2 linked regions of the Ruminococcus albus AD2013 genome follow. Each later gene encodes a partner of the first gene's protein in a complex. Links are inferred from orthologs where the notes say so. Each region holds a gene or a part of one and is shown on either strand. Other genes may lie near its edges.

Region 1 (8,115 bases):
AATGTTTTTCATGCTCTGCATAGCAGTAAGCATATTTGTGATAGCCGCAGGCATCTATGTTATCCTGAAACATTCCATCGCCATAGGTTCGGTTTGCGCAGTTATGGGTGTGACTATGCTGATACGTTCAGCAAAAATGTTCATCGGTGCACTCAGCAGAAACTGAAAATCCAAATTTCAAGCCATAGTATTTCCGATCATTTGTCAGAAGTACTATGGTATTTTTATTGACATTTCTTAACCGCTGTGCTATAATGATTTCTAACAAAAATCGGAAGAGCGCAGTACAAAAAAAATGACGGCTATAATCTTCTGCCAAATATTTCTTTTGTACCACTTGCAATATTTAAAAAAATGTGTTATAATATAGTATAATTAATTACAACGGAGGTGCAGCTTTGAAAATACAGGAATCTGCCGAGAATTATCTTGAAAGCATACTCATGATCAGTGAGCGCAAAGGCGATGTAAGAAGCATCGATATAGTCAACGAACTTGAATTTTCCAAGCCCAGCGTCAGCATAGCCATGAAGAATCTTCGTGAGAACGGATATATCCTCGTTGATAAGGATGGCTACATCACACTTACAGATAAAGGTATGGAGATAGCTGCAAAAATGTATGAGCGTCATAAGCTGTTTTCCAAGCTGTTCGTATCATTGGGCGTAAGCGAAGCTACCGCTTCCAAAGACGCCTGCCGTGTTGAACATATCCTCAGCGATGAGACATATGCGGCTATCAAGAAGGTTTTGAAAGAAAAAGGTCTTGTGGAATAATTTCATAAAAATCAACGGCGGAGCGTGTAGCCCCGCCGTTTTTATTTTCCGAGTTTATCCAGTGTTTCGTCAAGTATCACTTTTCGGAGTTCTGTCAGCCATTCCGAGAAAGCCACAGTATCTGTACCGTAAGTCAGATTTAACTCACGCTCATTTTCAGACCATGTATCCAGCGGTGATTCATTGTGCTGTATCAGGGCTTCAAGCTTGTCAAGTGCCTTGAACAGTTTTGCTTCTATCGTTTTCTGTTCTTCCATCTCCCGATACAGTGCCTTGAAATAAGAAGAAATTTCCGCGGGCAGAGAACCTACCCATTTATTCAGAAGTCTGTCTTCGGTCTCACGGTCTTTGTCAGTTTTGCTGAATGTGGGTATGTCACCTGTGAAACATTCCCCAAGGTCGTGTATAATGCACATTGCAGTCAGCTTGTTTATGTCGGCTTCGGAAAATTCTCCGCGAAGGAGTATCGCCATCAGCGCTAGCCGCCAGCTGTGTTCTGCCACACTTTCGGTACGTCTTCCTGAGGTCGTACAGTGCCTTGTGGTGTCTTTCAACTTTTCTGCGGTGTGCAGTATTTCCAGATATTCTTTCGGTGTCATGCTTCCTCCGTATATCATGGCGCTATCTCAGCCATTATCTTCAGTGCTGTGTTCAATCCGTCTACTGCCGCACTCATTATTCCTCCTGCATAGCCAGCACCCTCACCGCAGGGGTAAAGATTTTCACAGGAAAGGGAAGTCATTTTGTCTTTGTCCCTTGTTATCCTCACTGGTGAACTCGTCCTCGTTTCGGGTGCACAGAGAAGTGCTTTTCCGTCCCCGAAGCATTTCATCTTTCTTGAAAAAACTTTCAGCCCCGTGCGCATCATTTCTGTCACCTGCTTAGGGAAAATTTTCTCGTAATCCACTGCTGTCACTCCGAGAGAATAGCTTGGTTCTATGTCCGTATCTAGGTCTGCTTTGCCATCAAGAAATCCCTTTACGCTTGAAGCGCAAGCCTTGTAACTGCCCGCAGCCTTGTAAGCTTTCTGCTCTATTTCCCGAGCAAAGTACATACCGTCAAGGGGCTTACTGCCGAAATCTTCTGGTGTTACCGATACCACCAGCGCCGAATTTGCATTCACGCCGTCTCGGGCGAATACGCTCATACCGTTGGTGACAGTACCGCTAGTTTCCGAAGCAGCTGGCACTACCGTACCACCCGGGCACATACAAAAAGTGTACGCCGCCCGACCGCTTTTGTCGCGGTGAGAAAGCTGATATTCGCCCTTTGGCAGCATGGGACTTCCCGCATACTCTCCGTACAGGCTTCTGTCAACCTCCGTCTGTCTGTGCTCTATCCTCGCACCAACCGAGAACGGCTTAGCTTCAAGGAATATCCCTTTCCTGTGAAGCATCTCGAATGTATTTCTTGCCGAATGTCCTATCGCCAGTACAACAGCGGAGACTTCTTCTCGTCCCTCCGTAAATTTTACAGCCTCGGCACGCCTGCCATCCAGTTCGATATCGTTAAGCTCTGTACCGAACCTTATCTCTCCCCCAAGCTCGATAATGCGTTCCCTTATCGCCTTTACAACTCCCCTCAGCCTGTCCGTGCCGATGTGGGGCTTAGCCTTTGTGAGTATCTCCTCGGGAGCTCCAAAGTTCACCATTCTCTCCAGCACGTATCTGCAAAGTGGGTCTTTTATCCTCGTTGTGAGTTTTCCGTCCGAGAATGTTCCTGCACCGCCCTCACCGAATTGTATGTTGGATTCTTCATTGAGTATTCCCGTGCTCATGAAACTTTCCACCGAAGCCACACGGTCTTCAATGCACTCGCCCCGTTCAAGTATAAGGGGACGATATCCCTGTTCAGCCAGCGCCAGTCCGCAGAACATTCCTGCAGGACCGAAACCTGCGATGACCACACGTCCCCTGACTTTGTTCTTCGATATCACAGGGTCGAATCCCGCAGGCGCAGCATAGATAAATGCTGCGTTCTTTTCCGCCACACGTCTTTCTGCTTCACTGCTTCCAAGGGTGAATATCACCGAATGTACATAGTGTATATTATTTCTCTTTCTCGCATCGAGAGAAGTCTTGTATATATGGGCGCCGTGTATTTCAGCAGGCGATACCCCGAGCTTTTTTCGTGCCGTTTCAATTACACTTTTCTCATCTGTTCCCGGTGCGGAACTTATCATATTTACTATAACAGGCATTTTTGTACCTCCAAAAAAGCGGCTCGACATTTTCCGCGCCGAACCGCTGTTTATCATTTTATTATGAGATCGCAGAGTCTGCAGAACTGCTTTCGTTTGTTTTCGGTTTGGATACAGTGATCTGCACCTCGTTTGTACCGAAGCACCAGACGTTCTTTTTGCCCTCTGCGTATACAGTTGCTTCCTTGGTATATGAACCGACTTCCTTGATATCACTGAGTGATACTTTTGCGTGGATATCATCGTCTGTCAGGCTCTCTATCACTTCGGTCGGGCCGTAAAGCACCACATTCGGCAGCTTTTCATTCTCTATCTCGCTGGTGAATACGGCTGGAGTACCTACAAGGTCTATGTTCTCCGAATCTAGGGTGAATGTTGCAGAGCTGTAACCCTCTTTGTCGAAGCTGACGGTTATTGAATCACTGCCGCTCATATTGACTTCACCTTTGTTCTTCTGAGGTATCTTAAAGGAGAATTTTCTTTTGAGGTCGATACTGCTCAGTGGAATATCACCAAGTACTATATCCTCCTCGTCGGGATCGTCAAGATGCGGCGTTATCACCGCTACCTTGTCATCAGAGAGCTTCATCGGTATCGAAGATGTATCAAATCCCTCAGGCACACCAGTGATATTCACCTTCAGGTTAAGCACTTTCTTTTTGAAGATCTCGAACTTTACATTGTAATCCGAAGCACTTCCTGCAGTGAATTTCGAGCTGTCCAGCTTGTTGCTGTCAGCATCGTAGAATACCAGTTCCTCCGCCTGCATAGATTTATCTTCCGAAAGCTTTTTGGATTTCGATATCCTTGCCGATACTCTGTCTATCTTGTCAAGCTCGTTTTTGGGACCGCTGATAGTTATTTCCTCAGGTGTCACCGAGGTCTTGTTAAGAGTATAGCCTTCTTCCGCCGAAACCAGCGGAGCTTCCGCAGTTACCTCGATAGTCTTCTGAGTTATCCTGTCAAAATCTACATCAATGGTATCTGGCGATACCGACACTATCGTACATCTGTCCGCGGGATGATTGCTTTTCACGTCGATATCCAGCGTATACATGCCTTCTTTTGTCACATCTTTAAGATTCACCGTAGCGATAAGATCATTTTCCGTATACGTTCCTATCTCATAGTTCATGCCTTTTATTTCCACATCTACGGTAATATCCTTGTAATTCAGAGCCTCCAGACCTTTATCCTCAGCTATGGTGCCGTTCATATTGAAATCAACATGAACACCCGTTATAGTCTTGTTTATGGTCGGGAACTGGGTTATTGACATTATGAACCAGCTTATCACCGCGATAATGAAAGCCAGTATCCTCAGCGAAAAGTCTGTGCCCTTGTCTTTGATGTTCTTGATCTTCTTGGATATCGGAGTGTTCTTGGCGTTATCTTTTACTTCTTCCATCTTGAGAACACCCTTCCTGCTAAAGATTTTTCTTTGCCCGAGCTGCTTTCCTTATCGGTTATCAGCGAGGAAGTCAGCAGCTTTTTCAGGGATTCTTTGGTGTATCCCCTTGTAAGCTCGCCGTTCTCAGCCACCGATATAGCACCTGTCTCCTCGGATACAACTATTACCAGTGCGTCCGAATTCTCGCTCATGCCGATAGCAGCTCTGTGTCTTGAACCCAGCTGCTTGTTTATCAGCTCGTCTTTCTGCGGCCTTGGCAGAAAACAGCCTGCCGCAAGTATTATACCGTCCCTGACTATCACCGCGCCGTCATGCAGCGGAGTATTGGGGTAAAAGATATTTCCGAATACAGCAACAGACGGCGTACAGTTGAGTACTGTGCCCGTAGCTATCTGCTCACCCAGTTTTGTCTTGCGTTCACATATTATCAGCGCACCCGTCTTGCTCGATGACAGATTCTGTGCCGCGTCGCATATAGCTTCTATCGCACCGCTCCATTTCATCTCATCCGAGGTCGCGTCCTGCGGATTAAGGAAACTCAGCTCTGCTATCTTTGTACGTCCCACTTTTTCCAGCATACGCCGAAGCTCGGGCTGGAAAAGTATGATAAGTGCCAGAAAGCCCCACTGAAAACACAGTTTCAGCAGAAAGCGCATAGTGTTGAGATTGAACAGGTAAGCCACCGCATAGCTTCCAAGCAGCACCGCGATACCCTTTGTCAGCTGCTGTGCCCTTGTCTCACGGATAAGCTTGATGCCGTTGTATATAAGAAAATAAAGTATGATTATGTCAACAATATCGTTTATACGTATATTGAGAAACACGCCCCATATAGAATTCAAGGTCTCTTGTATTGACTGAAGCATATTCCACACCCTTTGCAAAAAAGTAAATGAACTCTACATTCTTTAATATTATAGCATAATCCATAAAAAAGTACAAGACTTCACACCTGAAATTTTTATACAAATTGTAACTTATCTCCCAATATTTTTTCATACTTGTTACAAAAGCGTATCAGCCCGATAATACGCACTATTCCCGCCCTTAATACCCTCTTCGAACCGTATTTGCAGCTCCAAATGGTTAAAATTTCGGTACAATTTTCCATATATCATTGACAAAAATAAAATATCAGCGTATAATAAATATGTATGTGCGATAAGCAGCATTACCCCTCCGAAATGGAAGGGGATACTATTATTAATGAAGGAGTGTGTACAAGTGGACGATGCCGATAATTGCCGAACGTGCTGTGCTGCCGTGATAAGGCGTTTTCCGCCTGTGCAGTTTATATGATCTGACTCATGGCAGCAGCATGATCGTGCATGGTAGCCCTTGACATTTTGGAGGGATAGATATGTATGAAAAAGTTTTGCAGCTGCTGACAGAACGTGATTTCAAGAGTATCCGCGGGATATTCATTGAGATGAACGAAGCCGATGTGGCTTCTCTGCTCCAGCGGTTCCATGATGACCATGAAGCCGATAAACGCGACCTTATCGTGCTTTTCAGGCTTTTAAACAAAGATATCGCCGCCGATGTTTTCGCCTATATGGACAGCGATATGCAGATGATGCTCATCAATGCTTTCTCCGATAAGGAGCTTCAGGAGGTCATCGACGACCTCTACGTAGATGATACCGTTGATATTATCGAAGAAATGCCCGCCAATGTGGTGGCGAGGATAATCAGGTCGGCTGATACCGAGACCCGTAAACAGATAAACCAGATACTTAAATACCCCAAGGACAGCGCAGGCTCGGTAATGACTACCGAGTATGTCTACCTGAAAAAGGAGTATACCGTTAAGGAAGCTTTTGAATGGATACGCCATGTGGGCGTTGTGAAGGAAACGGTCTACACCCTGTATGTTACCGAGAGCCGTGTACTTATAGGCGTTCTTTCCCTCCTCGATCTCATCACAGCCGATGAGAACGATAAGATAGAGGATATCATGGAGACCAATATCATCACCGTGAGCACTCTTGAGGACAGAGAGCTTGTGGCTTCAAAAATGGCTAAGTACGACTTTGCAGCCATGCCCGTTGTGGATAAGGATATGCGACTTGTTGGTATCATCACCTACGATGACGCCATGGACGTTATCGAAGAGGAGACCACAGAGGACTTCTCGAAGATGGCAGCCGTTGCTCCCAGTGAAGAATCATATTTCAAGACCTCTGTTTTCGCCCATGCCAAAAACAGGATAATGTGGCTTCTGGTGCTGATGCTTTCCGCTACCCTTACAGGCGCGGTGGTAAACCATTATCAGGAAGCTTTCGCGGCAGTACCCGTGCTGGTGTCATTCCTTTCAATGCTCAGCGGCACAGGCGGTAACTGCGGTTCCCAGACCTCCACCCTCGTTATCAGAGGTATGGCTCTGGGGGAGATAAATATGCGTGATTTCTTCAAGGTGATATTCAAGGAATTCCGCATAGCCATCGTCTGCGGAATTATACTTTCAATAGTCAACGCAGGCAGGATAATACTTGTTTACCATAACGATACTACCGTTAACTGCTATAAGCTGGCGTTCACTGTAAGCGGCGCGATACTTCTTACGGTTATACTCTCCAAGCTGATAGCGGCAATGCTCCCCATGGCGGCGAAAAAGCTCAAACTCGACCCCGCCATAATGGCAGCACCCCTTATCACAACTATCGTGGATACCTGTTCCACCCTTATGTTCTTCGTGCTGGCAACAATAGTATTCGATATAAAGTAAAACCAACAGCCCCTGCAGAGTTTTCTCCGCGAGGGCTGATATTGTATATCATAAAAAGCGCTCCACAAAAGTGAAGCGCTCAGTTTATTATCAGTCGATCTTAACGGTCCAGCCGAAAGTATCGGGGATCTTGCCCCACTGGATACCTGTCATGGTATCATACAGCATCTGGGAGATCTTGCCTATCTTGTTGTCGTTGATAGTCATTACCTTGTCGCCCCACTTCAGGTGGCCAACAGGGGAGATAACAGCAGCAGTACCTGTGCCGAATACTTCGTCCAGCTTGCCCTCGTCGTAAGCCTTGGCAACTTCCTCGATGGTAATGCGTCTCTCGCTACAGGGGATACCCTTGCTCTTACATACTTCCAGCGCACTCTTTCTTGTGATGCCAGGCAGTACCGAACCTGTCAGCTTAGGTGTAACTACCTCGCCGTCGATAACGAAGAATATATTCATTGAACCAACTTCTTCGATGTACTTCTGCTCAACGCCATCCAGCCACAGAACCTGCTCGTAGTCCTGATTGTGAGCCTCATCCTGACCCTTCAGGGAGATAGCGTAGTTAGCAGCAGTCTTAGCAAAACCTGTACCGCCACGAACCGCTCTTACGTACTTCTGCTCAACATAGATCTTAACAGGGTTCAGACCTGTGGAGTAGTAAGCGCCGGAAGGCGAAAGGATTATGATGAACAGATAGTGATCTGCGGGTCTTACGCCAACATAAGGATCGGTGGCGAAAATGAAAGGTCTGATGTACAGTGAAGCACCATCGGTGTGAGGTACCCAGTCCTTCTCGATCTCGACCAGCTTCTTGGTAGCTTCTACCATGAATTCCTCGTCGATCTGAGGGATTACCATTCTCTCAGCAGATACGTTCATTCTCTTGTAGTTTTCGTCAGGTCTGAACAGCTGAACACTGCCGTCAGCAGTTCTGTAAGCTTTAAGACCCTCAAATATCTCCTGACCATAGTGCAGGCACATTGCGGAAGGAGAGAGTGAG
Region 2 (5,653 bases), 1.7 Mb from region 1 along the record:
GACTGTCGGCACCAGCACGACAGTATAAAATAATGCTCCGTATCTTGCTAAAAAATCCTCCCATCTAAAGATACTGTTCATCACAAATATGACGATCGTTATCAGTAAAAAAGCGAGATTCTGCTTCACTCCCTTTACAAGATCGGGGTCTTTACAATCAAAAGCCACGCCATCTTCATTCATTGTAGCTTTCATTCCCCTGAACCGCTTTGACGATGATACAAACAGCACGATTGGCTGTATCAGCATCGGCAGAATAAGCAGTATGTACAGCAGATCAAATAACAAACTTACTACTTCTTCCATATCATTCATTACCTCCGCGTCAACATTCTGTGGTAATACCTTTCCAGTATAGCCTCTGCTTCGGGGATCCTGGCAGGGGGTATCTTTATCCTGATGTCATTGTGGCGATCATTTCTGAATATCAATGTATCATCGATAATAGCATAGATGTACTTTCTCAGATCGTACTTCACACCGCCAAGGTAGAACTTATCTTCACACAGCCTGAACTCATCAAACTTGTTATACTGATCCAGCGTATAAAACAGATCTGCTATCTCCAGTATCAGCACAGGAATATACAGCATTCCTGCATTTTCAACTACGAAATCGTCCCATCTGAACATACTGTTCATAAAAAATACAGCACAGGTAAACATTGTTATGCCGAAATTCAGCTTAGCAGCTTTATATAGTTCAGGATCCTTGTGAAAGAAGACCACGATTCCCAAATTACTGCTTGCCTTGGTTACCGATGTCCGCCTGAGTGATGAAACTACCAGTCCGATGAACTCGACACCTGCTATAAATATAAACAGCAATACCAGCACTATCATAAACTTGCTCCTTTTTCGGCTTTACAAAAAGATGTTTGTGTCAGCCGATCTAACTTTTGGTATAGTACTTTTCCAGAATGCTAAGTACTTCTTTTCTCTTGTCTTCGGGAACTGCTATTTTTAAATCCTGCCCGCGCTTTGCACTGAATATCACATTATCATCTTCAAGGGCATAGCTGTACTTTTTACGATCGTATTTCTGTCCGCCAAGATAGAAACAGTCATTGCAAAGCCTGAACTCGTTATACTTGAAATAAACTATCAGCCAGTCTATCAAACCAATAACATAGAATCCCGTCAATGTACCTAAGGATGATATCATCCCTATATTTTTAAGTGTCAAGTCAGCAACATCACGTCCATATAATTCCATAAAAACAACAGTTCCTGTTAGCGGTATTCCTAAAATTGATATCCACAGTGCTTTCACAAATTCGGGATACTTATGCCTGAACGACACACCGCCTGCAATTTCAGCATCTTTCATTCCTTTGCTTCTTTTCGATATATCTACTGTAATACAGATGAGATAAACGATCAAAAGCAACGGCATGATATATATCAATATTTTCATACTATCTATCCATTCTCACTTTTAGTATAATACTTTCCAAGAATGCTAAGTACTTCTTTTCTCTTCTTTTCGGGTACTGTTATACGCTTTTCAGTACGACCTGATGTGAATACCACTTCTTCGCCGTCGAGGGAATAGGTATAATGTTTCCTGTCGTATTTTGTACCGCCAAGGTAGAAACAGTGCGGACATAGTCTGAACTCGTTATACTTCAGATACTGCTGTATCGAGAATATGAAGATCATTACATAGATCACCAGTGCTATCCCGTAAAAGATGACCTGTCTTTGCGAAGAATAGCTTCCGTACCCTCTGCCGTATCCGAGCCTTTTCATGTTCAGAAGCAGGTTCGCACCCGTTATCAGTATCCATACCAGACTATACCAGACTTTACTCAACAGTGCAGGGTCTTTGTGTCTGAACACCACACCCCCTGCCATCTTTGCACTTTCCGTCACCGAGTACCGCTTTGACGATGAAACTATCATATAGATGATACACACAGGTGCCATACCAAGCATCAGATATAACATTATCATACTATCCCATCTCCTTTTCAGCGCTGTCTGTGAATATCAGTTTTCTGTGCCTCTTTCATGGGGCTTCCAGTCGGAATATCTGAACCAACGCCTGTTCTCGAAAATGAACAGCTCTATCCAGAAGCGTACATCGTTCGTGTCGGGGTCTTTTTCGTCGAGGCTTGATTTTTTATAAGTGTCCTTTTTCAGTGTATATTTATGATCTTCAAAACCGACCTCGAACCCGTAAAGCCGTTCCATGTAATGAGGAAAAGTGCCGCCTATCCCTCTTTGGAACCACATATCCCCGCCGTAATCAAAACTATCCCACATTTCCTCACCATCAGACCTGCGCTTTACTCCCACAAGAAAGTGGGTATCCGTTTCGGTGATATCTATATCGAAATACTTGCTGACATCTTCAAGAGATGTGAGTTCTTTGTCATTTTTGTGTTTTTCGTTTTTGGGTGCCGATGGTCTGCGCTTCTTGTATTCCGCCATTATCAGCGCAATAATATATAAAGGCAGGATGATCAGCAGAATGATGAACAGCCACATTCTTATGCTTACATAACAGATAGTGCTGCCCATCGACGATAATTCAATAAAGTATCCAATCATTTCTTCATCTTCTCTCCCGCGCTTTTGATGAACCTCTGTATTATACTGCCCTCACGGACGGTATTTACAGCTTCGTCAAAGGTGAACCACTTAGCTTCAAGCAGTTCCCCGGAGATATTGGTATCAGCCTTTTTTACTCTTGCAAGAAATCCCAGCATCAGCTGATCTCTGCCCTCGTAAAATGCGCTGTCTATGTAGGTCACGCTTTCAGGAGCAAGCCCCGTTTCTTCAAGAACTTCTCTTGCGCCTGCTTCTTCGGGGGTCTCCCCCACTTTCATAAAGCCCGCAACGCCCACATACCTCGATGTATCGCCGTAGCTCTGCCTTATGAGCAGTACCTCGTTATATTCATTGACCACCACGTTCAGCACACAGGTGGAAAACATATCAAACAGGGGACGGCTGCACTTTTCGCAGTAGGGTATATCGCCCTCGTCACCTATCTTTTTGAGTATGGTCTTTTCCCCGCAGAAGGGGCAGTAATCAAATCTCATCTTATCACCCTAAAACTTATCGCCGCAGTAACTCAGCCATGTTTCGGCATCTATGCCGCCGATATTGCATATTACAGCGTGTTCCCAGCGTTCTTTCAGTGATCTGCCGTCATAGATCTTCGCCGTGAACATTTCCTCGGCAGAAGAATACTCGCATCCGTCGGTAATATCGCAGTAGCCGACCCAGTAGGGCTTATCCTGACCGCCTATCCAGCCGAGATAATGCTCCTGTTCTTCGGGATCATCGTCAAAATAGAACGTGGTCTCGTCCACATTTATCTTATCGGCATTCTCAAATATCCGCAGGAATTTTTCATAGGTAAGCTCCATAGGTCCACGCTCCTTAGATCGCCGCAGAACTGCGGGGGTATCTTTTCTTTAACACAAGGAAAGCCCCACCCGCCCGCCCACAACAAAGCCGCTTCGTAAAGGCGAAAAACTTTACATTCTCTCTACAAGCGCAGCAATGCTGTTAGCGTACTCGGTTATAACAGCTTCTTCCTTGCCCTCTATCATAACTCTTACCAGTGGCTCGGTACCCGATTCTCTTACGAGTATGCGTCCGTCGCCGCCAAGTTTTTCTCCGTACATCTTTATTGCGTCGGTTATCTCGGGTACAGTATCCCACTTGCCTTTCTTGTCGGCAGTTATCTTGACATTCACAAGCACCTGGGGATAACATTCCATAACTGATGCCAGCTCGCTTGCCTTTTTGCCTGTTTTTGCCATTATCTGTAAGAACATAGCACCTGTCATCTCGCCGTCGCCTGTGTTGGCATGGTCGAGAAGTATGATGTGTCCCGATTGCTCACCGCCTATGTTGTGACCGTTCTTCTGCATCTCTTCAAGAACATATCTGTCACCGACCTTTGTAGTAGCAGTAACTACGCCCTCTTTTTCAGCGAATTTGAAAAATCCCAGATTCGACATTACTGTAACAACACAGCAGTCGTTTTTCAGAGTGCCCTCGCCTTTCATGAACTTCGAGAATATAGCCAGCAGCTTGTCGCCGTCGATAAGCTCTCCGTTTTCGTCTACTGCAAGACATCTGTCAGCATCGCCGTCAAATGCAAGACCTACATCGCAGCCATTCTCCACAACAGCCTTTTTCAGACCCTCCATGTGTGTTGAACCGCACTTTTCATTGATGTTAGTGCCGTCGGGCTTGTCGTTGGTCATTACTACCTCAGCGCCAAGACCCTCAAATATCTTCTGTGCGCATACGCTGGAAGAACCGTTTGCACAGTCAAGACATACCTTTATGCCCTTGAAGTCAACATCAACGGTGCTCTTAACATGGGCGATATAATCGTTCACTGCATCACCGCAGACTTTCATTCTGCCTACATTTACGCCCTCGCTGAGATTTTTCTCCATCTCCTCGGGAGTATCGAGTATAAGCGCCTCTATCTCGTTCTCAACATCGTCGGGAAGCTTGAAGCCCTCGCCCGAGAACAGCTTTATACCGTTGAATTCCACTGAGTTATGTGAAGCGGATATCATCACTCCCGCATCAGCATTGTATTTTTTTACCAGCATAGCCACCGCAGGAGTAGGAACTACCCCCAGCAGTACAGCATCCGCACCCACCGAGCATATGCCCGCGCAGAGCGCCGCTTCCAGTATATCGCCCGATATACGGGTATCCTTGCCTATTATTATCTTGGGTCTGTGACCGCAGTCCTTTGCCAGTACCAGAGCCGCCGCTTTACCTATCTGTGTAGCCCTCTCCACTGTAAGCTCTGTTATAGCTACACCTCTTGCGCCGTCTGTACCAAATAATCTGCCCATCTTACTCTTTTCTCCTTATAAATAATTTATTCTTCCAAATATATGATCGGGAATTTCTCCCGTTATTTGCATTTTAAGTGTACTGTTTCACAGTACGCCGATAGTTTTGAAAAACATTATGTACCATATCATAACGCCTATCACCGCACCTGTTATCAAGGCAAGTACGATGTCAGCCGCCAAAAGCTTTCCTGCGCCGATGTCTTTCCTTTTCACCGACATTCCTGAAAGCACACCGCCGATGACCGCCAGTATGAAGCTTACTCCCGCCGCGCTCAGCGCAACAGCTTTGCCTGCCAGAAGTATCCACCCGTAGTTTTCAGGATCAACATCATTCACACTGTTTGCCATCATGTACGACGATACTATATGCCACATCAGCGGAAAAAGCAGTACAGCCCATGCCGCCCCCGTGACTTTCTTTGCTGTATAATATGTTTTACCTCTCATGGTAATGAAACTTTCACACTCCCTGTCCGCCGATGATAATAGCCACGGGTATGCGCACAAGTTTTTTTGTTTTTTTTAGTTGAGCGGAAGGCATTTTTGCTCCTTTCAGATATCTCAAAACGATTTCAGCATTTCAAGTTCTGTCATGCCGTTTTCGTCCAGCACTTTTCCCGTGAACTCAAAGCCCATATGCTTGTAGAAATCTATCGCATTCACATTGCCTTTCAGCACAAAAAGCGTGACCCTCCGCGCTGTCATTTCATTGAAAGCCCTTTCCATAAGCGCCTTGCCGACACCTTTGCGCTGAAATTTTTTCAGCACATACAGTGCAACTATCTCGCCGCCTTCCTCACAGGTGCAGAA

The links.
Region 2: the proteins of cdaA (region 1) and glmM are in contact, whole or in part, in a crystal structure (PDB 7OJS), measured with the Bacillus subtilis proteins. The link is inferred for Ruminococcus albus AD2013 from one-to-one orthologs.

Annotation. Positions count from the first base shown.
Region 1 is NZ_JAGS01000001.1:330,737-338,851, forward strand. Bases 3,313-6,095 are described here. They hold cdaA (diadenylate cyclase CdaA), read right to left. Parts: upstream 5,254-6,095; coding sequence 4,372-5,253; downstream 3,313-4,371. Other genes in these bases: N773_RS0101420 (CdaR family protein), read right to left, coding at 3,313-4,384; mgtE (magnesium transporter), read left to right, coding at 5,748-6,095. Outside these bases: N773_RS0101400 (hypothetical protein), read left to right, coding at 1-166; N773_RS0101405 (metal-dependent transcriptional regulator), read left to right, coding at 399-776; N773_RS0101410 (HD domain-containing protein), read right to left, coding at 818-1,375; N773_RS0101415 (NAD(P)/FAD-dependent oxidoreductase), read right to left, coding at 1,390-2,976; more of N773_RS0101420, read right to left, coding at 3,038-3,312; more of mgtE, read left to right, coding at 6,096-7,115; N773_RS0101440 (branched-chain amino acid aminotransferase), read right to left, coding at 7,206-8,115. UniProt on the Bacillus subtilis protein: One of 3 paralogous diadenylate cyclases (DAC) in this bacteria, catalyzing the condensation of 2 ATP molecules into cyclic di-AMP (c-di-AMP). Upon expression in E.coli leads to c-di-AMP synthesis.
Region 2 is NZ_JAGS01000001.1:1,988,654-1,994,306, forward strand. The notes cover bases 2,666-5,653. They hold glmM (phosphoglucosamine mutase), read right to left. Parts: upstream 4,841-5,653; coding sequence 3,491-4,840; downstream 2,666-3,490. Other genes in these bases: N773_RS0108850 (NAD(+) diphosphatase), read right to left, coding at 2,666-3,049; N773_RS0108855 (hypothetical protein), read right to left, coding at 3,059-3,379; N773_RS0108865 (hypothetical protein), read right to left, coding at 4,928-5,290; N773_RS0108870 (GNAT family N-acetyltransferase), read right to left, coding at 5,405-5,653. Also shown: N773_RS22895 (hypothetical protein), read right to left, coding at 1-306; N773_RS0108830 (hypothetical protein), read right to left, coding at 315-842; N773_RS0108835 (hypothetical protein), read right to left, coding at 892-1,329; N773_RS0108840 (hypothetical protein), read right to left, coding at 1,422-1,955; N773_RS0108845 (hypothetical protein), read right to left, coding at 1,992-2,525; more of N773_RS0108850, read right to left, coding at 2,552-2,665. UniProt on the Bacillus subtilis protein: Catalyzes the conversion of glucosamine-6-phosphate to glucosamine-1-phosphate. Glucosamine-1-phosphate is used for cell wall biosynthesis.